Regions from separate parts of the Pseudomonas sp. B22129 genome, predicted to be linked through region 4. Evidence: riboswitches for the same ligand, from Rfam matches in the RefSeq annotation. Region 4 holds a riboswitch; each other region holds the start of a gene.

The links. Region 4 has a riboswitch for cobalamin ahead of cobO (cob(I)yrinic acid a,c-diamide adenosyltransferase). Riboswitches for the same ligand answer to the same signal wherever they lie in the genome.
Region 1: linked by a shared signal. The riboswitch ahead of AB4P94_RS24595 (CbtB domain-containing protein) and the one ahead of cobO (cob(I)yrinic acid a,c-diamide adenosyltransferase) in region 4 are both predicted to bind cobalamin.
Region 2: linked by a shared signal. The riboswitch ahead of AB4P94_RS16720 (ABC transporter substrate-binding protein) and the one ahead of cobO (cob(I)yrinic acid a,c-diamide adenosyltransferase) in region 4 are both predicted to bind cobalamin.
Region 3: linked by a shared signal. The riboswitch ahead of cobW (cobalamin biosynthesis protein CobW) and the one ahead of cobO (cob(I)yrinic acid a,c-diamide adenosyltransferase) in region 4 are both predicted to bind cobalamin.

Annotation. Positions count from the first base shown of each region.
Region 1 covers NZ_CP162592.1:5,404,177-5,411,434, forward strand. Annotated here, with positions in the region: gene AB4P94_RS24570 (monovalent cation:proton antiporter-2 (CPA2) family protein) at 1-1,630, shown strand, start outside; gene AB4P94_RS24575 (hypothetical protein) at 1,703-2,257, shown strand; gene AB4P94_RS24580 (alpha/beta hydrolase) at 2,390-3,109, opposite strand; gene cobF (precorrin-6A synthase (deacetylating)) at 3,121-3,876, opposite strand; gene AB4P94_RS24590 (histidine phosphatase family protein) at 3,922-4,476, opposite strand; cobalamin riboswitch at 4,512-4,642, shown strand; gene AB4P94_RS24595 (CbtB domain-containing protein) at 4,674-4,886, shown strand; gene AB4P94_RS24600 (CbtA family protein) at 4,906-5,634, shown strand; gene AB4P94_RS24605 (DUF4865 family protein) at 5,639-6,178, opposite strand; gene AB4P94_RS24610 (LysR family transcriptional regulator) at 6,272-7,138, shown strand.
Region 2 covers NZ_CP162592.1:3,612,913-3,620,170, forward strand. Annotated here, with positions in the region: gene AB4P94_RS16690 (nucleotidyltransferase family protein) at 1-48, shown strand, start outside; gene AB4P94_RS16695 (TspO/MBR family protein) at 374-814, shown strand; partial or broken gene AB4P94_RS16700 (alpha/beta hydrolase) at 912-1,052, shown strand; gene AB4P94_RS16705 (hypothetical protein) at 1,030-1,428, opposite strand; gene AB4P94_RS16710 (ABC transporter ATP-binding protein) at 1,562-2,326, opposite strand; gene AB4P94_RS16715 (FecCD family ABC transporter permease) at 2,323-3,327, opposite strand; gene AB4P94_RS16720 (ABC transporter substrate-binding protein) at 3,324-4,334, opposite strand; cobalamin riboswitch at 4,449-4,643, opposite strand; gene AB4P94_RS16725 (hypothetical protein) at 4,727-5,356, shown strand; gene AB4P94_RS16730 (aldehyde dehydrogenase family protein) at 5,418-6,800, opposite strand; gene AB4P94_RS16735 (LysR family transcriptional regulator) at 6,905-7,258, shown strand, end outside.
Region 3 covers NZ_CP162592.1:5,215,278-5,222,535, reverse strand. Annotated here, with positions in the region: gene nfuA (Fe-S biogenesis protein NfuA) at 1-33, shown strand, start outside; gene cobM (precorrin-4 C(11)-methyltransferase) at 246-992, opposite strand; gene AB4P94_RS23920 (cobalamin biosynthesis protein) at 1,062-1,454, opposite strand; gene AB4P94_RS23915 (CbtA family protein) at 1,451-2,155, opposite strand; gene AB4P94_RS23910 (CbtB-domain containing protein) at 2,167-2,355, opposite strand; cobalamin riboswitch at 2,450-2,659, opposite strand; cobalamin riboswitch at 2,767-2,967, shown strand; gene cobW (cobalamin biosynthesis protein CobW) at 3,060-4,121, shown strand; gene cobN (cobaltochelatase subunit CobN) at 4,125-7,258, shown strand, end outside.
Region 4 covers NZ_CP162592.1:3,252,345-3,259,602, reverse strand. Annotated here, with positions in the region: gene cobD (threonine-phosphate decarboxylase CobD) at 1-28, opposite strand, end outside; gene cbiB (adenosylcobinamide-phosphate synthase CbiB) at 21-929, opposite strand; gene bluB (5,6-dimethylbenzimidazole synthase) at 926-1,576, opposite strand; gene AB4P94_RS14980 (cobyrinate a,c-diamide synthase) at 1,573-2,964, opposite strand; gene cobO (cob(I)yrinic acid a,c-diamide adenosyltransferase) at 2,961-3,572, opposite strand; cobalamin riboswitch at 3,653-3,902, opposite strand; gene AB4P94_RS14970 (PQQ-dependent sugar dehydrogenase) at 4,002-5,315, shown strand; gene AB4P94_RS14965 (C40 family peptidase) at 5,451-5,993, opposite strand; gene AB4P94_RS14960 (C40 family peptidase) at 6,138-6,767, opposite strand; gene hda (DnaA regulatory inactivator Hda) at 6,981-7,258, opposite strand, start outside.

The DNA of each region.
Region 1 (7,258 bases), 2.2 Mb from region 4:
CTCGGAACTGGGTGTGGTGTTGCTGCTGTTCATCATCGGCCTGGAACTGTCACCCAAACGTTTATGGGTGATGCGCAAAGCCGTGTTCGGCGTCGGCCTGGCCCAGGTGTTGCTGACCGGTTTGGTGATGGCGGTGATCGCGCTGTGGCTGTTTGGCCAACCCTGGAACAGCGCGATTGTGCTGGGCCTGGGCCTGGCGCTCTCCTCCACTGCCTTCGGCCTGCAAAGCCTGGCCGAGCGCAAGGAACTCAACCAGCCTCACGGGCGCCTGGCCTTTGCGATTCTGCTGTTCCAGGACATCGCCGCCATCCCGCTGATCGCCATGGTGCCGCTGCTGGCCGGCAGTGATCACCCCGCCACCGAAGCCCAAGGCGCGCAGCACGTGTTGCAGATTCTCGGCAGCATCGCCGTGGTGATCATCGGCGGGCGCTACCTGTTGCGGCCGGTGTTTCGCATCGTAGCCAAAACCGGCCTGCGTGAAGTGTCCACCGCCACCGCGTTGCTGGTGGTGATCGGCACGGCGTGGTTGATGGAACTGGTGGGGGTGTCCATGGCCCTCGGGGCCTTCCTCGCCGGCTTGCTGCTGGCGGACTCGGAATACCGTCACGAACTGGAATCCCAGATCGAGCCGTTCAAGGGCTTGCTGCTGGGCCTGTTCTTTATCAGCGTGGGCATGGGCGCCAACCTCAGCCTGCTGCTCAGCGCGCCACTGGTGGTGATCGGGCTGACGCTGCTGCTGATCGGTTTGAAACTGCCCCTGTTGTACGCCGTGGGCCGGCTGGCAGGTGACCTCAATCGCGAAAGCGCCCTGCGCCTGGGCGTGGTGCTGGCGGCAGGCGGTGAATTTGCCTTTGTAGTGTTCAAGATCGGCCGCGACCAGGGCCTGTTCGAGCCACACCTCTACGACATTCTGGTGCTGACCATCACGCTGTCCATGGCCGTGACCCCGCTGCTGTTGCTGATATGTCCAAAGCTGTTCAAGCCCAAAGCCAAACCCGTGGAAGTACCCGAGGAATACCGCACCATCGAAAGTGATGCACCACGCGTGGTGATCGCGGGCATGGGCCGTATGGGCCAGATCGTCGCGCGGATCCTGCGTGCACAAAACGTCTCGTTCATTGCCCTCGACACCTCGGTGGAAACCATCGAGCTGACCCGCAGCTTCGGCGGCATGCCGGTGTTCTACGGCGACCCCCAACGCCCGGAAATCCTCCACGCGGCCAAGGTCGATCAGGCCGAGTTCTTCGTGATCGCCATGGACGACCCGGAGATCAACATCAAGACCGCCGAACTGGTGCGCAACCTCTACCCGCACATGAAGATCATCGCCCGCGCCCGTAACCGCCAGCACGTTCACCGCCTGGTCGACCTGGACGCCTCGCCGGTGCGCGAAACCTTCTATTCCAGCCTGGAAATGAGCCGCCGTACCCTCGTCGGCCTTGGCTTGACCCAAGCCCAGGCGGATGCGCGCATCACCCGCTTCAAGAACCACGACCTGCAAGTCCTCGCCGCCCAGCACGCGGTATACGACGACGCGGCCAAGGTGATGCAAACCGCCCAGGAAGCCCGGACAGAATTGGCGCGATTGTTTGAGATGGACCGGCTTGAGGAAGAGTCCGACAAGGTGTAAGCCGACGGGTGAACGAAATTGCGAATTTTCTGACAGAATACGCCGCAATTTCGTTCATCACTGGAGCGCTTCATGGCTACTTTCACCAAGACCGCCGCCCTGCTGGCCCTAGCGCTCACCGCCGGCAGCGTACTCGCCGCTACCAAACCGTCAACACAGACCATCTCCACCCTGGACGGCAAGTTCACCTTCAACCTGCCCAAGGCCTACACGGCCGACACCCTGCCCTCCGGCAAGACGGAGGATGGCACCGCCAATACCCAAGGCACCCTATACGCCAACGCGACCACGAAAAGTGTGGTGATCGTCGCCGAAACCGAGCGCAACGACGGGGCAAGCATCAAAGACAACGACCCGCAATTCCTCGATGGCGCCGTGACCGATTTCGTCAAGGACCAGAGCGCCGCGCTCCCGGACTTCAAGAAACAAGGCGAGAAAAAACTGACCTTCAAAGGCCTCGGTTTGCGCCAAGTGGACAGCACGGCCACACAGGGCGGTGGCAAGACCTTGAACTCGACCTTTCTGGGCGGCTCGGGCAACCACCTGCTGGTGATCCAGGCGATTTCCCGCGCGGATGATGTGAAGGGGCATGCCGAATTGGTGAAGCAGATCACCGGCGGTAAGTAACCTGATCGCTCTAGCCACTTAGAACCCATGTGGGAGCTGGCTTGCCTGCGATAGCGATTTACCAGTCAACCCTGCGGTGGCTGATACACCGCTATCGCAGGCAAGCCAGCTCCCACATTTTTTTGACCGTGTTTACTTCAGGCTCTTTTCCAGCCAGGCCTTGAGGTCCTGTATTTCCGCCTCACTCACGGTATGTGGCATGCCCACATACCCATGAAACTCCGGCTTCAACCCCAGCCCCGTCAACACTTCATTCGCCCGGGTTGCCGACACATACGGCAGCGCCTGATCCAGCGTGCCGTGGCCTATAAAGATCGCCAGCTTGTCCAGCGCCGCCTCCGGCTTGAGCTCGGCCTTGAGCACCGGCAACACGCTGCCACTCAACGCCGCAATCCCGCGTACCGACTCCGGCTGACGCAGCCCGACTTCGTAAGCCATGATCGCGCCCTGGCTGAACCCCACCAGAAATACCCGATCGCGTTGAGTGTGGTACTTGGCAGTGGCCTGGGTCACGAAGGCTTCGATCAGTTTGGCGCTGCGTTGCAGGTCAGCGGTTTCGCCGTCGTAATCGCCATCGCCGGGCTTCCTGGCGAACCAGCGATACCCGTTCGAATCCACCGGCATCGGCGCGCGGGCCGACAGGTAAGTCCAGGTCGACGGCAGTTCGTCCTTGATGCCAAACAGGTCTTCCTCGTTACTGCCAAAGCCGTGCAGGAAAATCACCAGCGGCTGGTTACGCGCCTCACTCTGGGTCTGTTCCAGGTACGTCAGCGGCAAGTCCGTGTGCAAGCTGGAATCGGCATGGACGGCACCGGCTGACAACGCCAGCGCCAGGGCAAGCAGTTTGAGCATGGAAAGCGACCTCAAGGTTTGCGCAACAGGTAAGTGTCCATAATCCAGCCATTTTCCAGGCGTGCCGCCTTGCGCACCCGTTGGATTTCGTCAGCCACTTGCGCCACTTTGCCGCTGATCAGGATTTCATCCGGCGTGCCCAGGTAGGCGCCCCAGTAGATGTCCAGGTCTTGATCGGCCACGGTGCGGTAGGAATCTTCGGCGTCGAGCATCACCACCAGCGTGTCGGCATCACTCGCCTGCCCTGCGGCCAGACGGCGCCCGGTGGTGATCTCGATGGAACGGCCGATGCGGTTCAGCGGCACCTTATGCTGCGCGGCCAGGGCCTGCACACTGGTGATGCCAGGGATCACTTCGAACTCAAACTCAGCGCGGCCGCTGGCAAGAATCGCCTGCAGGATACGAATCGTGCTGTCGTACAACGCCGGGTCGCCCCAGGCCAGGAAAGCGCCTACTTCGCCGTCGATCATTTCCTCGTTGATCATGCGCTCGAAGGTCTGCTGCTTGTCGCGGTTCAGATCCTGCACGGCGGTGGTGTAATCAATGTCACCGCGCACGCGCTCGGGGCAGTCAGCCTCGACGAAGCGGTAGCCGGGCTCGCTGATGTAGGTCTCGCAGATCTCGCGGCGCAGGTCGATCAGCTTGTCTTTACTCTGGCCCTTGTCCATCAGGAAAAACACGTCGGTGCGGTTCAGCGCCTTCACGGCCTGCATCGTGATGTAGTCAGGGTTACCGGCGCCAATGCCGATGATCAGGATGCGTTTCATGGGTTGCTCTCATTGCGGGGCGTGGATTTTGCCATGTTCGCGCGCTCAGGCGTGAGTTTCCAGGCGCAGGCGCCACAGGTTGTTGAAACGCAGTTCGGTGGCAGACAGCGGCTCGACGTCGATCCGGTAGAACATCGAGACAGGAAACTGCATGACGTACAGCATGGCGGCGCGGATCACGAAGGGATGGGTGACGGCGACCACATGGCCAGGCTGGGTTTCCAGCGCCTTCATCCATTGCCCGACACGAACACAGAGCTGATCCACCGATTCGCCACCATGGGGCGCACTGGCGCTGTCGGTCATCCAGGCCATCAGTGAATCGCTTTCCAGCTCACGGATGGCCTGACCTTTCCAGCCACCGAAATCGCCATCTCGCAGCGCCCCATCAATGTCTGCGTCATCACCGAACAAGCCTGCCGTCTGCCGGGTTCTGGCTTCGGGCGCGCACATCAGGCGCCGGTTCTTCTTGTAGCGACCCGCCAGGGACAAGGCCGCGCCCTGCCAGTCCATCAAGACGGATTCGTCATCAGGAAACCGCCCCTGTTTTTGAAGGGGCGTGAGGGCATGGCAAATCAGGGTCAAGCGGGTGGCCAGCATCACAATTCACTCTGTTTCGGCGCGCAGTCAGCGTAGACTCGCCAAGTTGTTTCAACATGTTACAACGAACATGAAACAGGAAGCCGGTTCAAACCCGGCGCGGTCGCGCCACTGTATTCGGCCTCACAGCCGTAAGCCAGACCCTGTTTCAGCCCTCTCGCTATCCATTTCGGGACGCGTCATCCCTGGAGGTTTTCATGGCTAACACCGCTGCAACAAACCCTGATGTCTATGTGCCGACCATCCCCCTGGGCGAAATCCTGCCCTGGGCGATCTTCGGCGGCCTGCTGTTGCTGCTGGCGATCTACTTCGTCGGCGCCGAGCAAGGCGCCACGGCCGTGTTCAAAGGCATGTATGTGCACGAGTTTGTGCACGACGGCCGCCACCTGCTGGGTTTCCCCTGCCATTAATTGATAAGAGAGACATGACATGACAGGGCATTTACTCGTACGCGGGATGCTGGTGGGCTTGCTCGCCGGCGTGTTGGCGTTTGGCTTCGCCAAGACCTTTGGTGAGCCGCAGATCGACAAGGCCATCGCCTTTGAAGACCAGATGGCACAGATGCACGGCGATGCGCCGGAAGAAGAACTGGTGAGCCGCGAGGTGCAAAGCACCTTTGGCCTGTTCACCGGCGTGGTGGTGTACAGCGTATCCCTGGGCGGCATCTTCGCCCTGGTGTTCGCCTACTCCCTGGGCCGCATCGGCAAGGTCGGCCCGCGCGGCCTGGCGGCGCTGCTGGCATTGGCGGCCTTCGTCACCCTCATCGTGGTCCCAGGCCTTAAATACCCGGCCAACCCGCCGTCGGTGGGTGACCCCGAGACCATCGCACAGCGCACCAAACTGTTTTTCCTGATGCTGCTGGTATCGGTGGCCGCCGCCGTGATCGCGATCAACGCCGCACGCAAGCTGATCGCCCGCCGTGGCCTCTGGGCCGGCGCCATCCTTGGCGTGGTGCTGTACCTCGTGATCGTGTCGGTGGCCGGCAGCCTGTTCCCGGTGATCAACGAAGTGCCCGAGCAATTCTCCGCCGTATTGCTGTGGAAATTCCGCGTGGCGTCCCTGGGTATCCAACTGGTGCTGTGGACCACCCTGGGCCTGGTATTCGGTGCTGTGGCCGAACGCAAATTGAGCCAGCCACAGGCAAGGTTCAACTCGTAATGCGTTAGATCCCCGGACGGGCCAGGTACCACACCTGATAGCCCGTCCCGGGATGTGCTGCGTCCAGCGCCGCTGCCGACAAGGTGATCCGTATCAAGCGCCAGGCCTGCACATCCAGCGCCAGGAATACCGCGAACGTGTCGCTGCTATCCGCCAGCTGTTGGTTGCGCACTTTCTCCTCGGCCAGGATCGCAGCCCGATCCGCACCCGGCTCCAGCGGCCATTCTTCCCGATACAAACTCAACGCGTTCTGCGCCGGGCCCCGTTGCACGTCCAGCGGCAGCCAGCTCTCGATGTGCGGGCGGCCAAAGCTGTCGAGCACCTTCTGAAAGCGTGCCCCCAGCAAAAAATCAGCGGCCTGCAACGGGTCGGCCCACAGGTACACCGACGAGTACAGGTTGCCCCCACGCTCCTGGCCGATAAACGCCTTGAACAGCAACCCTTCAGCGTGATCCCACAACGGCCCCAACTGTGCTGCGCGGCGGCGAATCACGCCCATGTCGTAATCGGCAGGCAGGCGGTGTGAATACTGTTTGGCAAACATGGCGAAACTCCCGTGCAAGATGAGATTGCAGCTTGCGCAGGGCCGATGATTTCAACAAGATATCATCCGATATAAGTGCAATAAGGAGTTGAAATGACTGATGCACTCAAACCCCTGGATATCGACACCGTACAGGCCTTCGTGCTGGTGGCTGACTTCACCAGTTTCACCCGCGCGGCCGAAGCCCTCGACACCTCGCAGGCCGCCATCAGCCTCAAGCTCAAACGCCTTGAAGAACGCCTCGGTTATCGCCTGCTGGAGCGCACCCCGCGCCATGTAAGGCTGTCGCCCCGGGGCGAGCAGTTCATCGTCGCCGCTCGCGCGTTGCTCAATGCCCATGAACGCGCCTTGGGTGACATGGGCACTCAAGCACCGAGGCGCTTGGTGATCGGCATCAGCGACCACGTGGCGGGGCCGGACTTGCCGTTGTGGCTCAGCCGATTGGCGGCGTATGACCCAATGGTGATTCTTGAAGTGCGCATCGCTTCCTCGCGCGACCTGGTCGCCGCCTTTGATCGCAACGAACTGGACGCGGTGATCGTGCGCAACGAGGGCGACCGCCAGGACGGTGACGTACTGGCGGTGGAGCGCTTCGGCTGGTTTGCCGCACCGACCTGGCAGCACAGCCCGGGCACTCCACTGCGTATGGCGACCATGGCGGCGCCTTGTGGGGTGCGGCATTTGGCAACGCGGGCGCTGGATGAGGCGAACGTGGATTGGACCGAGGTGTTTGTCGGTGGCGGCGTGATGGCCGTGGGCGCAGCGGTCAGCGCGGGGTTGGGGGTGGCCGCCCTCGCCCATCGGGTAGCGCCGGCGGGGGCTGTGGAGGTCGGCGAACAATTCGGATTGCCGGTTTTGCCGGTCAGTGAGGTGGTGCTGTATAGCCGGATCAGCGATGCGCGTTCGCGGGAAACGTTGCGGGCGTTGAGTGCTACGTTTCGCGGGGTGTTGCAGCGGTAGTGGTTTTTTTGGGGGGGGGTGTACATATCCGTTTTTTCGGTGATGGCTGAGATTGGTTCCGCTCTTACAGCGGGTCACTTTGGAAAGGAGCCGGAATGCCGGCCCAGCCCAAAGTAACCA
Region 2 (7,258 bases), 360 kb from region 4:
CAGTCGCGCTGGCCGTGGCTCAGGATTGTGACGCCGCAAGCAGTTTAGCGATGCAGGCTTTGGCGGTTGGCAGCGAATGCGTGGTGATCCCTTCGCAGCCTCGCTGAAGCTCGACAGCTCCCACAGGGGACTTGCTGTGTTGGGAAGACCGCTATCAGCAAGGCCAGCTTGCCGGGCGCTTTATCGCCAGCAATGAAGCTCCAATGTGGGAGCTGGCTTGCCTGCGAAGACGGCGGCACGGCCAATAAAGAGGTCGCCTGACCTACCGCCTTCGCAGCCTCGCCAGGGCTCGACCGCTCCCACAGGGGATCGCAGTGAACTTTTACCTGCGTGTTGGGCGTCCAAGCTTGAAATGATCAACTGAGCACAGACGATGACCTTCTTTATCTTCCTGCTAGCCTGCGCTGCCGCTGCGAGTACCGGCATTCTCTTCAAGCCGGGCGCTTGGTACGAGGCGCTGGTTAAACCCGGCTTCACGCCGCCCAATTGGCTGTTCCCTGTCGCGTGGACGATTATCTATTTGTTGCTCGCCTGGGCCGGTTATCGGTTAAGCCTGATACCGGACAGCCAGGCCGTGCTGGCGTTGTGGGCGGCGCAAATTGCGTTGAACACGCTGTGGACGCCGGTATTTTTCGGTGCGCATCGCATCTTCGCGGCAATGGTGGTGATCACGCTGCTTTGGGTGACCGTGGCGACCATGGTAGTGCTGGCCGTGCGCCTGGATTTGATCACCGGGTTGATCCTGTTTCCGTACCTGGTGTGGCTGAGTGTCGCGGCAGCATTGAATTTCTCGATTTTGCGCAATAACCGCTGATGGCCCATAAACCCTGGCCTGCCAGTGAGCCCGAGCTGGCGCGGCGGTGCTGTATTACGGCGCATACGATACACATTGCTGCTGAACGGGCCGGGAATGGCCGCAGGCCGAGGCGCATTTGCTGCCAGAAGCTGCTCATGGCTTTATCCATTTCCCGGTGGCGCTGGGCGCCAGTGTGTTGGCTTACAGCCACCGGTGGATCACTCGGCAAATGCTCACGCCTGCTCTTGAGGGCTGACCAACAAGGCCTGCCAGGCCAAGCCAAGCTGGACCAGTTTCTCCACCGGGAAAGGCGCAGAAGTGAACCGCAAGGAAATGGGGGTTACGTAAAGGATACGCAGGTGAATTTCACCAGGCTTTTTGCTTTTTACCAGTGACAGCCGGTTCCAGATGAAGCGGGCAGGTTTCCACTTCACCACCTGCCCCGGAGCTGAAGCCGTAAAAAAAGCTGACAACCTGGGGGCGTCTGCGGCCTTTATAAAAAGGTGGAAGTTGCCCGTACTGCCTTGCTCCATGGTCAGGTAAAAGTCTTGCTTCCTGGATTGCAGGAACAGGTAAACGCAGCGCCAGCCGCTTTCATGGCAAACACTGAACAACGCTTTTGCATTGATCATGGTTGAAGTCTTCCGTGACGGGGTTCCGTGAGGTGTAGCTGATGCCGCGCAGGTTTGCACGTGCAGGGGCTCAGGCTCAATGCCACCGCCTTCGCAGGCAAGCCAGCTCCCACACGGATTTGCGCTTGCTCTGTCAGATAGGGCGCAGCCGCAGTATCTGCGCGCCGTCAAACGGGTCTGTCAGGTAATGCGCCTGCACGCCAAACGTGTTGCGCAAGCGCTCTGGGGTCAGCACCTCCAGCGGTTTACCCAGCGCCACTAACCGCCCGTGATCCAGCACGGCCAGCCGATCACACGTCAGCGCCTGATTCAGGTCATGCAGGGCAATCAAGGTGGTCACCGGCAGCGCTTGCACGCCTTTCAAAATCCCCAGCTGATGCTGAATGTCCAGGTGATTGGTCGGCTCATCCAGCAGCAAAATCTGCGGCCGTTGCGCCAAGGCGCGGGCGATGTGTACGCGTTGGCGTTCGCCGCCGGAGAGGCTGCGCCAGGCCCGCTGGCTCAGGTGGGTGGCGTCTACATCGTGCAAGGCTTGATGCACGATGGCGTCGTCTTCGGCGGACCACGGGCTCAGCGCCGACAGCCACGGCGTGCGGCCCAACGCCACGGCGTCGAACACGCGAATGGCGTCGTCAGTGTCGGCCTGTTGCTCCACCACGGCCAGTTGTTGCGCGATGGCGCGACGGGACAAATTTCCCAGGCGCTGCCCGCCCAGCAGCACTTCACCGGACGCCGGTGTACGCAAGCCAGCGAGCAGTTTGAGCAGGGTGGATTTGCCGGAGCCGTTTGGCCCGACAATCCCCAGTGTTTCGCCGGTTTTCACTTCCAGGTGGATATCGCGCAGCAACTCGGCCTCACGCACCTTGAAGCCCAGCCCGCTGCAACTGAGCACGCTCATCGCGCATTCCTCCGGCCGATCAGGATCAGCGCAAACACTGGGGCGCCCACCAGAGCGGTGACCACGCCAACCGGAATCACCTGGCCCTTGATCAACGTGCGGGACAGCACATCGGCCGCAATCAGAAACAGCGCGCCACCCAATGCGCTGGCCGGCAGCAAGCGTGAATGCCCGGTACCGAGCAGCAGGCGCGCGGCGTGGGGAATCACCAATCCGACAAAGCCGATAGAGCCAACAATCGACACCATCACCGCCGTCACCAGCGCTGCGCAGCCCACCAATACCAGCTGTACGCGGCGCACCGGGATGCCCAGGGAGGCCGCCGAATCAGTGCCGAAAGTGAACGCATCCAGCGCGCGACGGTGCCACAGGCACACGGCCAAGCCTGCGACCGCCACCGGCACTGCCAGCCACACCGACGGCCAGCGCACGCCGCTGAGGTTGCCCAGCAGCCAGAACATGATGCCGCGCGCCTGTTCGGAACTGGCGGACTTGGTGATGAGGAACGCGGTGAGCGCGTTGAACAGCTGCGAACCGGCGATACCCGCGAGAATGATTTGCCCGGTGCCGCTGGCAGAACCGCTGGCCCGCGCCAGCAGAATAACCAAAGCAAATGCAGCCATCGCGCCCACAAACGCGCCCGCCGACAACGAAATCAAACCGCCGCCGACGCCGATCAGCGCGACCAGAACAGCGCCGGTGGAAGCCCCGGCGCTGATGCCCAATAAGTACGGATCCGCCAACGGGTTGCGCAACAGCGACTGCAGGATCACCCCGCACGTCGCCAGCCCGGCCCCGCACGCGGCGGCCACCAGGGCGCGCGTCAGACGGTAGTTCCACACCACGCCTTCGTCGATGGGGTCGAGTACATAGCCGGCAGCCCAGAGTTTGTTGGCCAGCACTTGCAGCACCACCTGTGGCGAGATGGCGGTTTCGCCAATGGCCACGCCAGCCAGCACGGCCGCCAGCAGCAAGGCGAGGGCGAGCAGGGTGCGCATCATTTGGGCAGGTCGTATCCGTCGATGGCTGCGGCCAGTTGTTCCAGGCCATCGAACATGCGGATGCTGGCCTGCAACGCCAAGGCGTCGAGGATGATGATGCGGTTGTTTTTCACGGCGTCCATATTGCGTGTCACCGGGTCGCTGCGCAGGAAGGCGAGTTTCTTTTCATGGTCGTCGGCGGGGTAGCGGCGCCGGTCCATGCGCGCGATCACCAGGAAGGTCGGGTTGGCCTTGGCAATGGTTTCCCAGCCGACGGCGGGCCACTCCTCATCGGACTGCACCACGTTGGACAGGCCTAGGGTTTCCAGCATGAATTCGGGAATGCCCTTGTGGCCCGCCACATACGGGTCGCTGGCCATTTCGGAGCTGGAGAACCACACCAGCGCGCTGGCGTGCTTGAGGCCTTTGCCTTGTGCAGTGGCAACCGACTTGGCCAGGCGCGCCTTGAGCTCGTCGTTCAGCTGTTGGCCGCGGTCTTGTACGTCGAAAATTTCGGCGAGCTGGCTGATGCTTTTATAGATCGTCTCGATATGGAACGGCTCAAGACGGGTGCCATCGGCGCCCACCAGGTTGTCCTTGCCTTCGCAGTCGGAGGGCAGCAGGTAGGTGGGGATTTTCAGTTCGTGAAACTGCTCGCGGGTGCCAACCACACCTTGGGGGCCGACCACCCATTCCAGTTCGGCGGCCACCAGTTGCGGGCGTTTGGCGATCACGGCTTCGAAGCTCGGCTCGTTGTCGGCCAGGCGCTCGATCTTGTCGTTCTGCGCCTTGAACTGTGGCAACACGCTGTTGAACCACAACGAGGTGCCGACCACTTTATCGGCCACGCCCAGGGCGTAGAGCATTTCAGTGGCGGCCTGGCCGATGGTCACGCTGCGCGCCGGTGCCTGCTGGAAGGTGATCGTGCTGCCGCAGTTCTGCACGGTCAGCGGGTAATGGGTGGGTGCAGCCTGGGCCAGGGCGCAGAAGCCAACACCTGCGAGCAGGACGGTAACGCGTGGCAGCATGGGGCAATCTCCGTGAGAACCGTAGGTGAAGCGGGAGAGGTACGGTTCGGAAACACACCCTCAGAGGCTGCGGGTAAGGCAGGCGAGGACGTCCTTCCCGGACACCCCGCCGGTCAGTGATAACGCTGGGCCGGCAGGTCTCCTGACTGATGCGTCGTCGCCACGCTCCGGCCTTCCCGAGCGCAGCTCAGTGGCGTTTTGGAGCAGGCTCAGCACCTACAGTTGCGGGGGCAGTTTCGATTGACGTCGCGCGCGGCGTTTCGAATTCCCTATTAGTCCCGTTTGGGAACCGGCGCGGTATGGTAGTCGATTAGGATCAGTGAGGGGAGTTTCTTAAAGATGGCTCAGTGATATCATCTGCCGCGTTCATGCCCCTTGCTCATGGAGAGCCTATGCACTTTCGCCGTGTTGTCGCGTTGACTCATTTGTCTGCCGTATTGCTGCTTTCGGGCTGTGCCCAATCGGTTGCGCCGCCTGCGGCGGTTGCCCCTGTACAGCTTGAAGCCCTGGGCCAGCCACTGCCCTCAAGCCCTGCGCGCGCGGGGTGGATCGACCAGATTATCAAGCAGGATCCGGTAGTGGTTTCATCGCTCAAACCGGTGTTGAAACCGGCGGTGGATAACGATGAGCGCATCGCCCGGCTGCGTAAACAGGATGGCGGCGTGTTGCCGGAGGGCTACTGGGCGCTCTACAAACAAAATCTGGAAGCCATGCAGTACGACTTGAATCACCAGCACGATGCAGCGCGCGAGCAATACACGCAGGTTTACCGGGATGAATTGGGCCGTTTGAGTGATTCGACGCTGCAGGCCATGGCCACCACACCGCAGGCGGTGGATGCCGGTACCCGGCGCCAGCTGAGTGCGCGGATGAGCGACCGCATGGTGAACTACATGACCACCAGCGAGCAGGCATTCAAAGGCGCCACGGATGCGCACCTTAACCGCATGGCCTTGATGGACCGACAGTACAACGTGTGTGCGCGCAAGCCCGATTGCTGGGATGCGCCCGTCAAAAAGTGAAGTGCCCGTTTGACCCCGTGGCGAGAGAGCAGGCTCCCTCGCCACGGGAGCAGGTTTGACGTTATTTGCGATCCAGCCACACCGTCTGCGCATTGCAGAATTCCCGCACGCCGAAGTGCGACAATTCCCGCCCAAAGCCACTCTTCTTCACACCACCGAATGCCACCCGAGGGTCCGACACGCTGAACGCGTTGACGAAGATCCCGCCGGTTTCCAGTTGGTTTGCAATATCACGCGCCTTCGCAGAATCCGTGGTGAAGATGCTCGCGGTCAGGCCGAACTCGCTGTCGTTGGCCAAGGCCACAGCATGGTCGGCGTCACGGGCGGTGATGATCGACGCCACCGGGCCGAACAGTTCCTGTTTGAACGAGGTCATCTGGTCGGTCACGCCGGCCAGCACGGTCGGCTCGTAATAGTTGCCCGCGCCTGGCACTTTGTTGCCGCCCAGTAGCAAGATCGCGCCTTCTTCCAGGGTGGCCTGGACCTGGCCGTGCAGTTCGTCACGCAAGTCGAAGCGTGCCATCGGGCCGACGTAGGTGCTTGTCGACGTCGGGTCGCCCATCACCAGCGCGCGGCTGGCTTCGAGGAATTTAGCGGTGAAGGCTTCGGCCACGCCGGCTTCGATGATCAAGCGCTTGGCGGCGGCGCAGACTTGGCCACTGTTCTGGAAACGGCCGATCAGCGCGGCCTGCACGGCGGCGTCGAGGTCGGCGTCGTTGAGCACAATGAACGGATCGGAGCCGCCCAGTTCCAGCACGCATTTTTTCAGCGCGGCGCCGGCCTGAGAGCCGATGGCGATGCCGGCGCGCACGCTGCCGGTCAGGGTCACGGCGGCGATGCGTGGGTCGGCGATGGCTTTGGACACGCCGTCAGTGGTCACGTTGATCACTTCAAACACGCCTTCGGCAAAGCCTGCTTTGTGGAACGCTTGCTGGATCAGGTAGGCGCTGCCCATTACGTTCGGTGCGTGTTTGAGCACGTAGGTATTGCCGGCGAGCAGGGTTGGCACGGCGCCGCGCAGCACTTGCCACACCGGGAAGTTCCACGGCATGACGGCGAGGATCGGGCCCAGCGGGCGGTATTCGATGTGGGCGGTGCCGTTGTCCACCAGGGTCGGTTCCGGGGCGAGCATGGCTGGGCCGTGAGTGGCGTACCACTCGCTCAGTTGCGCACATTTTTCGATTTCGGCGCGGGCCTGGGCGATGGGTTTGCCCATTTCCAGGGTGATCATTTGCGCCATGTCTTCGGCTTGTTCACGCAGGGCGGCGGCCAGGGCCATCAGCAGTTCTGCGCGTTGGCTCACCGGTTGGCGGCGCCAGGTACGGAAGGCAGCGGTGGCGCGGTTGAGGGCGGCCTCCAGTTGCGAATCGGTTTCGTACGGGTAGCTGCCGACGGTTTCGCCATTAGCCGGGTTGATCGAGAGAGCGTGGGTAGTCGCGTTCATGGCACCGTCCTGCGCAGTGATTTAAGTTGCGTTCAGCGTACGGGGCTATCTCTTTTCTGGAAACTGAATAATATTAAGCAATACGTTCACGATTGGAGAATGATTTGGACTTGGTGCAGCTGGAAATTTTCAAGGCCGTTGCCGAGCAAGGCAGCATCAGCGCCGCCGCGCAGTTGATTCATCGGGTGCCGTCGAACCTGACCACCCGTATCAAACAATTGGAGCAGGACCTGGGCGTGGAATTGTTTATCCGCGAGAAAAGCCGCCTGCGGCTGTCACCGGCGGGGTGGAATTTCCTCGGCTATGCGCGGCGCATTCTTGATTTGGTGCAGGAAGCCCGCGCGACGGTGGCGGGGGAGGAGCCTCAGGGTGCCTTCGCTCTGGGCTCGTTGGAAAGCACGGCGGCGGTACGCATTCCGTCGCTGCTGGCGGCGTATAACCAGAAGCACGCCAAGGTC
Region 3 (7,258 bases), 2.0 Mb from region 4:
GACCATACGCAGAAAGAAAACGCCTACTACTGAGTAAGGTGTTCACTGCGAACAAAAAAAACGGCGCCCCGTGAGCGCCGTTTTTTTTATTCAATAAATTCAGTGTCTTGCGATATTTAATTGGCAAAGAGGTTTAAATGTGGGAGCGGGCTTGCTCGCGAATGCGGTGGATCAGTCTCGGATGTGCTGGTTGAAAGACCGTATTCGCGAGCAAGCCCGCTCCCACATTTTTGTCCGGTGTGTATTCACGGCCGGTAGAGGTGCGCATGACCTGCCCGATACAGCGAAGACTCACTGAAGCTGTCATCCGCCAACACCCGGCCCACTATGATCAACGCCGTGCGCCGAAACCCCTTGGCCGTCACCTTTTCTGCGATATCCGTCAGCGTGCCAGTCGCAAAATCCTGATCCGGCCAGGTCGCCCGGTGCACCACGGCAATCGGGCAATCCGCGCCATAGTGCGGCAGCAACTCGGTAACAATCTTCTCCAAATGGTTGACCCCCAAATGAATTGCCATGGTGGTGCCGTGGCGCGCCAGGCTGTCGAAATCCTCGCCGGGCGGCATGCTGGTTTTATCCGCATAACGGGTCAGGATCACACTTTGGGCGATATCCGGCAGGGTCAGTTCGGTTTCCAACAGTGCGGCGCAGGCCGCTACTGCCGTGACGCCGGGGATGATCTGGAAGGGAATGCCCAGCTCGCGCAGATGGCGGATTTGCTCGCCAATCGCCCCATACAGGCTCGGGTCACCCGAATGCACGCGCGCCACATCCTGGCCCTTGGCGTGGGCGGCCTTGATCAGGTCGATGATCTGCTCCAAGTGCAGTTCGGCGCTGTTGACCACGTGTTGCGCCTGATGGCCTTCCAATACCGCTGCCGGTACCAGCGAGCCGGCATAGATGATCACCGGGCAACTACGGATCAGCCGCTGGCCTTTGACGGTGATCAATTCCGGGTCGCCGGGGCCGGCGCCGATGAAGTAGACGGTCATGGGAATTCCTGTCGAAAAAACGGGCGAGCATGAAAGTGGCTCATGATCGAGCGCGCTGATTATCGGGGTTTAGCCGGCGCACGCCAATGCAAAGGTGGCCTGGGCGGTTTTTTTGCGGGTGATCAGCAGGCGGGAAGGGCCGTTGCAGAGGTGTTCGGCCAGGGCCAGTGCAGCGCTTTCGGCGATGCCGTAGCAGCCGGTGTGGGCGAAAGCTACGTCGGATTTATGGCTCAGGCGAGCTTCGTAGGGAGCGAGTTGCTCGGCGCTGAAACATTCAAAGGGCAGGTTCAGCCGTTGGGCCAGGGCAAGTAGCCCCGGCTCATCCTTTTTGCGATCAATACTGGCCAGGGCGGTGATGTCTTTACATTTGACGCCGCCCTCGGCGAGGGCGGCGTCAAACAGCGCCAGCAGGGTGTGAACGTCACAGCCCTGTTGGCAACCCAGGCCGACGACCAAGATCATGCCGAGTATTGGCCATCGCGGTTACGGCGAAACAGCCAGGCGCTGATCAGGCCCAGGGCCAGCCAGAACGCCACGTTGGTCAGTTGCGAGGCGATTTTGAACTGCGCTTCCAGAGCCTCCGGCGCCAGCATCGAATGCACGTCCGGCTGCGGCGCGCCGATCACATGGGGCACGACCAGAATCGCCACGCCCAACATTTTCAGCAGCCAGTTGCGACCGAATACCAGCAGCGCGATGCCGGCTGCAGTCGATGCGGCGGTGCCGATCCACCAGATCTGACGTTGCGCCAAGTCAGCGGCGGCGGTGCCCGGCAACTCCGGCGGCAGGCCCAGGGTTGGCGCGAGTACGAACGTTGCGTAACCGGCCAGGCCCCACAGCAAGCCCTGAGCGGTGCGGGTCGGCGCGCGCAGCGTGTAGAGGCCGGCCAACATCAGCGCAAACCCCACGGCCACCACCAAATTACCGCCGGTGGTGGACAGCACGCGCTGCCAGCCATCTTCCGGCTCCCAGGCTTCGGCATCGTGAGTGTGCGCAGCCGCACCTTCGGCGTGTTCATGAGCGACTTCGACAGCGGGCGAGGCGTTTTCAAAGGTTTCCGCCTGCAAAATCAGCGGGGCAACCCAGAAGCTCTGCAGCAGGGTCAGCAGCAGGGCGGCCAACAGGCCGGTGAACCCTGCGGTTTGGGCGATACGCTTGATCATGTCGGCAGGTCTCAGTGGCACGGGAACGCGGCGCTGTGGCGGGTATCGTGGGCGGCGTTGTGCACCGCTTCGATGTGCGAGAAACCGGCGAAATACACCAGGCACGCGCCGAGGATCGACGCACCGATGGCGGCGGTCAGGCGTTGGCTCAGGGTGGCGGTGCTGCTGGCGGTGTGCGAGGTGCTGCTGATGATCGACATGGCGCGTCCCTTCGGGGTTTCAGGGTGGCGCAGGCGCATGAAAACCCCGCGAGCCGGGCACGCAGGGTTCGAACAGCGCCCGCCCACCGCGGGTTTGTTATCTGATTTTTCGGGCCGGTCTCCGGGCTTGCGAGGGGGCTCTTGGAAAGAGTCCTGAAAGCATCGCCTTCCCATGCATTCGCACAGTGGCTGTGATACTTCGCTCGCTTACCGTTGCGGGGGCAGCACCGGACTGGTCATATCGCTATAACGCACCGGTTTCCCGTTTCACCCTTTGCAGGGCACCCGAAACAAGGTGTGTAGGAGAGCATGGGGGTGGGAGGGGAGTCAATTCGGATCTGGGTACATATCCGTTACCCAGATAACGGATATACACACCAACCCCATCATTGACCATCCCCCAAGCACTGCGTAGCCTTGTGCCCTCGAGGTTCTTCGGCCCAGGCCGAAGCTAAGAAGGGAACGCGGTCCAAGCCGCGGCTGCCCCCGCAACTGTAAAGGGTTCATCTGACTGCCACGCCACTGCCAAATCGGCGGGAAGGCGCAATCAGCGCCGGTCGCAAGACCTGCAAGCCCCAAGCCAGGAGACCTGCCTCGCAACCGATTTTCCACTTCAACCGGGCGGGGTGATCCGGTGACGAAATCAGCCTCTGCGCACCGCTGCAGGGCTTGTCGTCCCGTATGCCCGCCCCAAAGGGCATCCGATGAAAACACTGGCCAAACTCCCCGTCACCATCGTTACCGGCTTTCTCGGTTCGGGCAAAACCACCTTGCTGCGCCATATGCTCGACAACGCCCAGGGCCGTCGCATTGCGGTGATCGTCAACGAGTTCGGCGAGTTGGGCATTGATGGCGAAATCCTCAAGCAGTGCTCCATCGGCTGCACCGAAGAAGAAGCCAATGGCCGCGTGTACGAGTTGGCCAACGGCTGCCTGTGCTGCACCGTGCAGGAAGAGTTCTTCCCGGTGATGCGCGAACTGGTGGCCCGTCGCGGTGACCTCGACCATATCCTGATCGAAACCTCGGGCCTGGCCCTGCCAAAACCGTTGGTACAAGCCTTTCAGTGGCCGGAAATCCGCAGCGCCTGCACGGTCGATGCGGTGATCACCGTGGTCGACAGCCCCGCTGTGGCTGCCGGCACCTTTGCCGCATTCCCGGACCAGGTTGACGCCCAGCGCAAACTCGACCCGAACCTGGACCATGAATCGCCGCTGCACGAGCTGTTTGCCGACCAACTGGCCAGCGCCGACCTGGTCATCCTCAATAAATCCGATCTGATCAGCCCCGAAGACCTGGCCCGCGTGCGCCTGGAAGTCGCCGAAGAGCTGCCGCCAGCGGTGAAAGTCATCGAAGCCAGCAGCGGTCGCCTGCCGCTGGACGTGCTGATCGGCCTGGGCGCCGGTTCCGAAGAACACATCGACGGCCGCCATAGCCATCACGATCATCACCACGAGGGTGAGGATGATCACGATCACGATGCTTTTGATTCGATTTCCATCGACTTGCCGCAAGCGGATGAAGCCCTGTTGCTCGACGCCCTGACTCAGTTGGTGGTGCAGCACGGCATCCTGCGGGTCAAAGGCTTCGCGGCGATCCCGAACAAGCCGATGCGCTTGCTGATCCAGGGCGTGGGCACGCGTTTCGACAAGCACTTCGACCGTGCCTGGGGCGCTGACGAAGCGCGCATCACGCGCCTGGTGCTGATCGGCCAGGCGCTGGACGCAGCAGGCCTCGAAGCGCAACTGCGCGCTGCCCTCAGCGTTTAACCCATGCACCTGCTCAGGACTCAGCCCGGTGGTTTCGTCTCGGACGATAATATTGCCGACCTTGGCCAAACCCCTGCCGAGTTGGTGATCCTGTGCAGCGGTGATTCCAGCCTGGCACTGCTGGCCGAAGCCGCCCGGCAGTTGCCCGACGACTACCCCAGCTTTCGTTTGGCCAACCCGATGCAGGTGCAGAACCATGCCTCGGTCGACCTGTATGTCGATGAGGTGTTGCGCCACGCCAAGGTCATTCTGATTTCGCTGCATGGCGGCATTGGTTATTGGCGTTACGGCATCGAGCGTTTGGTGGAGTTGGCGGAACGCGGCGTGCAGTTGATTCTGGTGCCGGGGGATGATCGCCCGGACCCGGAACTCAGCAGCCTGAGCACCGTGGGCGTGGAGGTGCGCGACCGTCTGTGGCATTTCTTGCGTCAGGGCGGGATGGGCAATGCCCTGGCGTTCTATCGCTGCCTGGCCAGCGGTTTTTTAGGCCGCGATTACGCCTGGGCTGAGCCGCAAACCCTGCCGCGCACGGCGATTTATCACCCGCACAACGGCAATGCTCGCCTGAATGATTGGCAGGCGGACTGGACCCCGGGGCTTCCTGTCGCGGCGGTGCTGTTCTACCGGTCGCATTTGCAGGCGGCCAATACGGGTTTTATCGACGTGTTCTGCCAGCGCTTGCAGGCAGCAGGCCTTAACCCGCTGCCGATTGCGGTGGCCAGTTTGAAGGAGCCCGGTTGCCTGGCGGTGGTCGAGGATTGGCTGGATGACGTGCAGGCCGCGGTGATTCTGAATACCACCGGCTTCGCCCAATCGAGCCCTGAAGCGCCGCACCTGCGGCCGTTTCGTCGCAATATTGCGGTGATCCAGGCGATTTGTGCCCAAGACAACGAGCCCGGCTGGCAGGCCAGCGAACAAGGCCTTGGCCCGCGCGACCTCGCCATGCATATCGCGCTGCCGGAGCTGGACGGGCGCATCATCAGCCGCCCGATCAGTTTCAAGGACTTGGCCTGGCGCAGCGAGCGCAGCCAGTCAGACGTGGTCTGCTACCGCGCCGCGCCCGAGCGCATGGATTTTGTCGCCGAACTGGCGCGGCGTTGGGTCGAGTTGGCACGGGTGCCGAATGCCGACAAGCGAATTGCGCTCATCCTCGCCAATTACCCGACCCGTGACGGCCGTATCGGCAACGGCGTGGGCCTGGATACGCCGGCGGCGGCGCTGAATATCCTGCGTGCCCTGCAGGCCGAAGGTTATCCGGTGCCGAGTGAATTGCCGGCCAGCGGTACTGCGCTGATCCACGATTTGCTCGGTGGCGTGACCAATGACCTGGACAGCCTCGACCAGCGCCCGTGCCACCAAAGCCTGGCCCTGGACGACTACGAGGCGATGTTCAATCGCTTGCCCGAACCCAACCGTCAGGCCGTGCTGGCGCGTTGGGGCACACCGCAGAGCGACCCGATGTACCGCGATGGCCGCATGATGGTCGCCGGCTTGCGCCTGGGCCTGACCTTTGTCGGCATCCAGCCGGCGCGGGGTTATCAGGTGGACGCCAGCGCGGTGTATCACGACCCCGACCTGGTGCCGCCCCATGGCTATCTGGCGTTCTATTTCTGGCTGCGCCACACCTACGGCGCCCACGGTGTGATCCACGTCGGCAAGCATGGCAACCTGGAATGGCTGCCGGGCAAGGGCGTCGGTCTGTCGCAAAACTGCTGGCCGGACGCGCTGCTCGGGCCGCTGCCGAACATTTACCCGTTTATCGTCAATGACCCGGGCGAGGGCGCGCAGGCCAAGCGCCGTACCCAGGCGGTGATCATCGATCATTTGATGCCGCCGCTGACCCGCGCAGAAACCTACGGCCCGCTGCGTAACCTGGAGCTGTTGGCGGACGAATATTACGAAGCGCAATTGCTCGACCCAAGACGTGCCCTTGAGCTGCAAAAAGACATTCTTAAACTGGTGCGCGAAACCCGCATCGATCAAGAGCTTGAGATGGACAGCGAGGCCGACGCCGCGATCTGGCTGCCGCGTCTGGACACCTATTTGTGTGACCTGAAGGAATCGCAGATTCGCGACGGCCTGCACATTTTCGGCGAGTCGCCCGAGGGCCGTTTGCGCATCGATACGCTGCTGGCCTTGCTGCGCATTCCGCGTGGCGATGGGCGTGGCCCGCAATCGAGTTTGCTGCGTGTGATCGCCAAGGCCTTCGAACTGGGCTTTGACCCACTGGACTGCGCCCTCGCCGAACCCTGGACCGGGCGCCGCCCCGAGGTTTTGCAGAAAATTGATGCGCAACTGTGGCGCACCGCCGGTGATACCCGCGAGCGCCTTGAACTGTATGCCGCGCGTTTGATCGAGCAAGCACTGGAAGGGCCGCTTGAGCAGTTGGAAGAGCCCGGCTGGGAAGACGTGAAGGCGGTGATCGAAAGCCTGCGCATCGTCGTGGCGCCGCGCCTGGACGCCTGCGGCCCGGCGGAAATGCGCGGTCTGCTGGATGCCCTGAACGGGCGCTTTGTGCCGGCCGGGCCGAGCGGCGCACCGAGTCGCGGGCGCCTGGACGTGCTGCCCACCGGGCGCAATTTTTTTACGGTGGATGTGCGCAACCTGCCCACCACCACGGCGTGGCGGATTGGTTTCCAGTCGGCCAACCTGATACTTGAGCGGCATTTGCAAGACCACGGCGACCATCTGCGCCAGCTGGGCCTGTCGGTGTGGGGCACCGCCACCATGCGCACCGGCGGTGACGACATCGCCCAGGCCATGGCGCTGATGGGCGTGCGCCCGGTATGGGCCACGGGTAGCCAGCGGGTGGATGACTTCGAGATTCTGCCGATCAGCTTGCTGGACCGGCCGCGTGTCGACGTGACCTTGCGTGTATCAGGGTTCTTCCGCGATGCGTTTGCCAACCTGATCCGCCTGTTTGATGCGGCAGTGCAGGCCGTGGCGGCGCTGGATGAACCAGACGATATGAACCCGCTGGCAGCCAAGGTGCGCAGCGAGCGTGAGGCTCTGGTCAAGTCCGGCCTGGACGCAGAGGCGGCAGCGAAGCAGGCGGGCTGGCGTATTTTCGGCGCCAAACCGGGCGCCTATGGCGCAGGCGTGCAGGGTGCGATCGACGGCCGCCTGTGGCAGAGCCG
Region 4 (7,258 bases):
TGCGCAGCCGGCCACCGTGTTCAAGCATAAAATTGCGCCCCCGCACACAGGATCAGCAGCCACAACCATACGCCGCGCTGCACCAGTTGCCAGCCTCGGTCGATGGAATCGGCATCCGCCGCCGGGCCTTCGCCCAAGGGTGGGCGCTGATGCAGCTCGCCGTGATAAATCGCTGCGCCGCCCAGTTCCACACCGAGCGCGCCGGCACCGGCTGCCATCACAGGCCCGGCATTCGGGCTGTCCCACGTCGGCCCCTGGGTGCGCCAGCATTTGAGTGCCAGCCGGGTTTTGCCCAGCACAGCGTAAGTCAACGCCACCAGGCGAGCAGGAATATAGTTCAGTACATCGTCGATCTTCGCCGCCGCCCAGCCGAAACGCTCAAAGCGCTCGTTGCGATAGCCCCACATGGCATCGAGGGTGTTGCTCAGGCGATAGAGCACCACGCCCGGCACGCCGGCGACGACAAACCAGAACAGCGCGGCAAACACTGCATCGCTGCCGTTCTCCAGCACCGATTCAGTGGCGGCGCGGGCGACTTCGGTACTGTCCAGCTCACTGGTCTGACGGCTCACGAGGTAGCTGACGCGCTTGCGCGCCTCCTCCAGGTCACCACCGCGCAGGGCCTGGGCCACCGGCATCACATGTTCACCGAGGCTGCGCATGCCCAGGGCACAGTACAACGCCAGAATCTCCAGCACCCAGCCGATATAGGGCGCCCACGACAAAGCCGTGGCCAACAGGGTCAGCGGCACCACGGCGATGAACCACGCGGTGACGCCATGGCTGCGCCAGCCACGGCCACCGGTGTTGAAACGTTTCTCGATGCGCCCGGCGAAATTGCCGAACGCCACCAGCGGATGCCAGCGCCTGGGCTCGCCCAGCAGCGCATCCAGCGCCACTGCCGCGACACACAGCAAGGCCACACTCATTGACTCACTCCCCACGCATTCTCATACAACATGTCCCCCAACGGCCGGGGCTCAACCCAGCCTTCGAGCTGCAACATCGGTGCCGGGTAGAACTCGGCTACCGGGCCCAGGCACAGCACCGCCAAGGGTTTTGCACCGGGCGGCAGGCCCAGCAGGTCGGCCAGCGCCTGGGGCTCGAACAGCGACACCCAGCCCATGCCAAGCCCTTCAACCCGCGCCGCCAGCCACAGATTCTGGATCGCGCAGGACAACGACGCCATGTCCATTTCCGGCAAGGTGCGCCGGCCAAAAATGTGGCGCTCGCGGTCATCCATCAACGCCGCCACCAGCACTTCGGCGCAATCGTGGATGCCTTCGACCTTGAGCTTCATGAATTCGTCGGAACGCTCGCCCAGGGCCTCGGCAGTGCGGATGCGTTCTTCTTCCACCAACTGTTGAATCTGCCCACGCAGTGGCCGGTCGCTGATGCGGATAAAACGCCACGGCTGCATCAAGCCGACACTGGGTGCCTGGTGCGCGGCATTGAGCAAACGGTGCAGCAATTCGGGGGCGACGGTGCCGCCGGTGAAATGACGCATGTCGCGGCGTTCGGCGATGGCGCGGTAGACGGCCTGGCGGTCGGCCTCGGGGAAGGCGTTGTCAGTCATGGCCTCTTCGCGGGCAAGCCCGCTCCCACAGTTGACCGAGTTGAAACACCCTCCAGTGTGGAAGCTGGCTTGCCTGCGATGGCGGCCTCCCGGTCTGGCGCGAACAATGCAGCCACCGCCGCCGGATTCGACGGAAAATAAAAGTGCACGTAAGACGCGGTCATCCGCCCCTGCCGGTAAACCGCCTCGGCGCCGCGCCCGCCATTGGGGCTCAGGCCACGGGCAATCGGCTGCCACTCGGTGCTGGTCAGGGAATGATGATAGGTGTGGCCACGCAGCACGCCTTCCGGCAGCTCGACACTTTGCAGGGCCAGGGCAGCGAGTTTTTTCTGCATCACCGCATCGCCCTGCAGCAACCCCACCAGCTCGGCACGGGTGCCGTCGACATCGGTGAGCGAATCCAGCAGATAGAGCATGCCGCCACATTCGGCGAGCAGAGGTTTACCGGCCGCGTGGTGGGCGCGGATGGCGTCAAGCATCGGCGTGTTGTGCGACAGCGCCTTGTGGTGCAGTTCCGGATAACCACCGGGCAAATACAGGCTGTCGGCGTCAGTCAATTCGCGGTCATGGATGGGCGAGAAGAAATGCAACTCGGCGCCCATCGCCCTTAAAAGGTCGAGGCTGGCGCCATAGGTGAAGGCGAAGGCTTCGTCGCGTGCCACCGCGATGCGCACGCCTTTGAGCAAGGGTTCAGCCTCGATCACGTTTGGCGCGGCAAACGTCACCGGCGGCGGCAAGGCGGCTTCACAACTGCTGCCCAAGGCTTGGGCGGCGGCGTCCAGACGCGCATCGAGGTCATTCAGTTCACTGGCTTGCACCAGGCCGAGATGGCGGCTGGGCAGTTCGATGCCGGTTTCACGGGACAGCGCGCCGTACCAGCGCAGGCCTTCGGTGAGGCTGCCTTCCAACAGTTGCGCATGACGCAGGGTGCCGACGCGGTTGGCCAGCACACCGGCAAATGGCAGGTCCGGCTGATAGCGCGCAAGGCCCAAGGCCAGCGCGCCGAATGTCTGAGCCATGGCGGTGCCGTCAATAACACCCAGCACCGGCACGCCGAAATGCCGCGCGAGGTCTGCGCTGGACGGGGTACCGTCGAACAGGCCCATCACGCCTTCGATCAGAATCAGGTCCGCCTCGCCCGCCGCTTCCCACAGCAGGCGACGACTTTCCTGCTCGCCCACCATCCACATGTCCAATTGATACACCGGCGCTCCGCTGGCGCGCTCGTGGATCATCGGGTCGAGAAAATCCGGCCCGCATTTGAACACACGCACCTTGCGCCCCAGGTTGCGGTGCAAACGGGCGAGCGCGGCGGTGACGGTGGTTTTGCCCTGGCCGGACGCCGGTGCGGCGATCAGTACGGCCGGGCAATGACGGGGCTGATTCAAAGTTCGACGCCCTTCTGTGCCTTGATACCGGCCTGGAACGCGTGCTTGAGCATGCCCATTTCGGTGACAGTGTCGCCCATTTCGATCAGCTCGGGCTTGGCGCCACGGCCGGTGACCACCACGTGCTGCATCGGCGGGCGGGCTTGCAGGTCGCTCAGTACCTGATCGAGGTCGAGATAGCCGTGCTTGAGGGCGATGTTCAATTCATCCAGCACGACCAGGCCGATTGCCGGGTCTTGCAGCAGTTCGCGGGAAACCGCCCAGGCGGCTTCGGCAGCGGCGATGTCGCGCTGGCGGTCCTGGGTTTCCCAGGTGAAGCCTTCGCCCATCACGTGAAAACGTACCTGTTCGGGGAAGCGGCGGAAAAACAGCTCTTCGCCTGTGCTGTTGCGCCCCTTGATGAATTGCACCACGCCGCACTGCATGCCGTGCCCCATGGCACGGGCGAGCATGCCAAACGCCGAGCTGCTCTTGCCTTTGCCGTTGCCCGTCAGCACCAGCAGCAATCCGCACTCGTTGGGGGAATTGGCGATGCGCTCGTCGATCACGGCTTTTTTACGCAGCATGCGCGCCAGGTGGCGTTCGTCGCGGTCGGGGGAATCAGTCATGGCAGCGCTCCGTTGGGGCTGGACAAAAAAACGGCGGGCAGGAAAAAGACAAAACAGACAGCCAAGCATCGCCCACCGTGATGCTGTTGGATGACCCAGGCCGGTCTCCGGACTCATGAGTGGCGCGCTCCTGCGCGAAGGCGACCGACGATGCGCCTTCCCATATCGCGCGCGATACAGTGGCAAAAAGCACCGTTTTCACTCATTTACCGTTGCGGGGGCAGCGCCGGAATTGCGGCAGCACTGTGTACAAGTGCGCTCACTCACCGGCTTCCCTGTTTCACTCTGTCGACCCTCGGGCCACGGAGCACCTGGAACAAGCCGCGAAGGTTAGTGGGTTGGGGGTGGAGCGTCAATTAAAGCTGGCCTTGCACTTGAACCATCGCACGGCCGTACTCCTCTACCCTTACAGGTATTCAGGAGAAAACCATGCATAAAACAAGACTTGCCTTACTGATCATGGTCGCAGGCACCCTCGCCGCCTGCGGAGAAAGCTCTACCCTGCAGGTATCCGACGGCACCGGGCCTTCGCCCAAGCTGCCGGAACCGAACAAAACCTTGATCCCCACCGTAAATATCGCACCGGCGATCGGCTGGCCGGACGGCGCGAAGCCGACCCCGGCGGCGGGCACTCAGGTGGCCGCATTCGCCGAAGGGCTGGACCACCCGCGCTGGCTGTATGTGCTACCCAATGGCGATGTGCTGGTGGCCGAAACCAACGCGCCGCCCAAACCGGATGACGCCAAGGGCATTCGCGGCTGGGTGATGGAGAAAGTCATGGGCCGCGCCGGGGCGGGCGTGCCGAGCCCGAACCGCATCACGCTGCTGCGCGATGCCGACCACGATGGCGTCGCCGAGACGCGCACGGTGTTCCTGCAAAACCTGAACTCGCCCTTCGGCATGACCCTGGTCGGCAATGATCTGTACGTGGCCGACTCGGACAAGCTGCTGCGCTTCCCCTATACGCCCGGCGAAACCGCAATCAAGGCAGCGGGGACCACGGTCGTCGACCTGCCGGGCGGCAGCATCAACCACCACTGGACCAAGAATGTGGTGGCCAGCAAGGACGGTAGCAAGCTGTATGTGAGTGTCGGCTCCAACAGCAACGTTGGCGAAAATGGCTTGGCGGCGGAAGAAGGTCGGGCGGCGATTTGGGAAGTGGACCGCGCTACGGGCCAGCACCGTATTTTTGCTTCAGGCCTGCGCAACCCCAACGGTATGGCGTGGGAGCCGCAAAGCGGCAAACTGTGGACAGCGGTGAATGAGCGCGACGAGATCGGCAGCGACCTGGTGCCGGACTACATTACCTCGGTCAAGGATGGTGCGTTTTATGGCTGGCCGTTCAGTTATTACGGACAGCATGTGGATGTGCGCGTCTCACCGCAGAACCTCGATCTGGTCGCCAAGGCGATCGCACCGGACTATGCCGTGGGCCCGCACACCGCCTCGCTGGGCCTGACCTTCGCCGAGGGCAACACACTCCCGGCGCAGTTCAGCCATGGCGCGTTTATCGGCCAGCATGGCTCGTGGAACCGCAAACCGCACAGTGGCTACAAGGTGATCTTCGTGCCGTTTGAGGGCGGCCAGCCTAAAGGGCAGCCGATGGATGTGCTGACCGGGTTCCTCGACAAGGACGAGAGAGCCATGGGCCGGCCGGTAGGCGTGGTGATTGATCAGCAGGGGGACTTGCTGGTGGCCGATGATGTAGGGAACAAGGTGTGGCGGGTGTCGGCGGTTAAGTAACCTGTTTCGAGAACACCACAAAACCAATGTGGGAGCGGGCTTGCTCGCGAAAGCGGTGGATCAGTCGATACCTCCGTTGACTGACGCTCCGCCTTCGCGAGCAAGCCCGCTCCCACATTGGGATCTTCATTAGCCTTATGGATTGCGCGCCAGATGCTCAGCCGGCAACACCCGCTTGGCACTCAGGTAGGCATTCTGCCAATAGGCCTTGGACAAGGTGTCCAGCTTCACGGTACCGCCGGTTTGCGGCGCATGCACAAAGCGGCCTTCGCCGACGTAGATCCCGGCGTGGCTCACCTGCGAACCGCCACCAGTGGCGAAGAACAGCAAGTCACCTGTCTGCAGGTTCTGCTCACTGACATCCTGTGCGCGCATCACGATCAGCTCACGGGTGGTACGTGGCAGGGAAATTCCGGCGGCATCGCGAAACACAAAGCCGATCAGGCCGCTGCAATCAAACCCGGAGTCCGGCGTGTTGCCGCCCCATCGGTAAGGCGTGCCGACCAGCCCCAGCGCGCGAAAGAGCACGTCTTCGGCAGCAGGCGAGAAACTTTGGGTGGAATAGTTGAACACCGGCTTGGGCTTCACGGCTACGGGAGCCGGCGGCGGTGGACGGCTTGCGCAGGCGCTGAGAAGCGCGGCGCAAACGAGAAGAATAAGGCGGGCCGAGGTCGACATGTGCAGAACAATCCTGGTCTGGATGCGGCTTTCGCTGCCGAACGCTGAAAACCAGAACGCGCAAGCAAAGCTCGCGCGAACGGATTCCAACAATATCCAGGGATTCTAGCGCTTACACGTCAAACTTCAAGTATCACTTTAACTTTACTTGCTGGCGGTAACCGTAGTCGGGGCCATGGCGAGTGCGCGCTTGGCTTCGATGAAGGTTTTGCTCCAGTAGCTGTCACCCAGGTTATCGACTCGAACACCGCCACTGCGGCGGCTGCTGGAGTGAATAAACTGGTTATCACCCAAGTAGATACCGGCGTGGCTGACACGACCACGGCCGGCCGTACTAAAGAAAAGCAGATCGCCGGGCTTGAGGTTGTTGCGTGCGACCAACGGTGCATCCACGTTGATCATTTCGCGGGTCGAGCGCGGCAAGTTCATGCCGGCTTCTTCACGAAACAGGTAGCCGATGAAGCCGCTGCAGTCAAAACCGGCTTCAGAGGTACCACCGAAACGGTAACGGGTACCGATCAGGGACATGCCGCGTTCAAGGATGCTGTCGGCCAGAACCGGGAGCTGGTAAGGCTTGTTACTGGCGAAGTCGGCCAGTTCTTTTTCAGTTGCGATCTCTTCCTGATAAACAGTGGAAGATTGCGATGCAACGAATTTTGCCTGGGACTGTTGTTGGCTTTTTTGCTGCTCGACCACCTGTTGAGGGTGGGAGGCGCAACCAAACAACAGGGTTACGAGTGCGAGTGGCACGAGGGGTGCGAAGCGATTTAGCATGGGCACGACCGTGGCTGATATGTAAAGAAGTCGAGACTATGCCCACTATCACATCGATTTGCAAATTCAATCGTGATCTATGTGACTTCTTGTTTGGACTATGACATCTAAGCCCTTAACACCCATTTCATGCCTTTTGCGTGGCTACACCGGCCCAAACGCAGGTTTTCTGGCGCCTGGAATTTGCCGAAAGCCTTGAAATGACTGGGCTGGCTACCAGCCGAGGGTTTCTTTGAGGAAGGGGATGGTGAGCTTGCGCTGAGCCTGCAGAGAGGCCTGGTCGAGCTGTTCAAGCAAATCGAACAAGGCGCTCATGCTGCGAGTGCCACGGGTGAGGATGAAGTGCCCCACCTCGTCGGTCAGGTGCAGGCCGCGACGGGACGCGCGCAGTTGAAGGGCGCGTAATTTGTCTTCATCAGACAAGGGCCGCATCTGGAAGATCAGCGCCAGCGTCAGGCGCGACTTGAGGTCAGCCAGCTTGATCGGCAGCT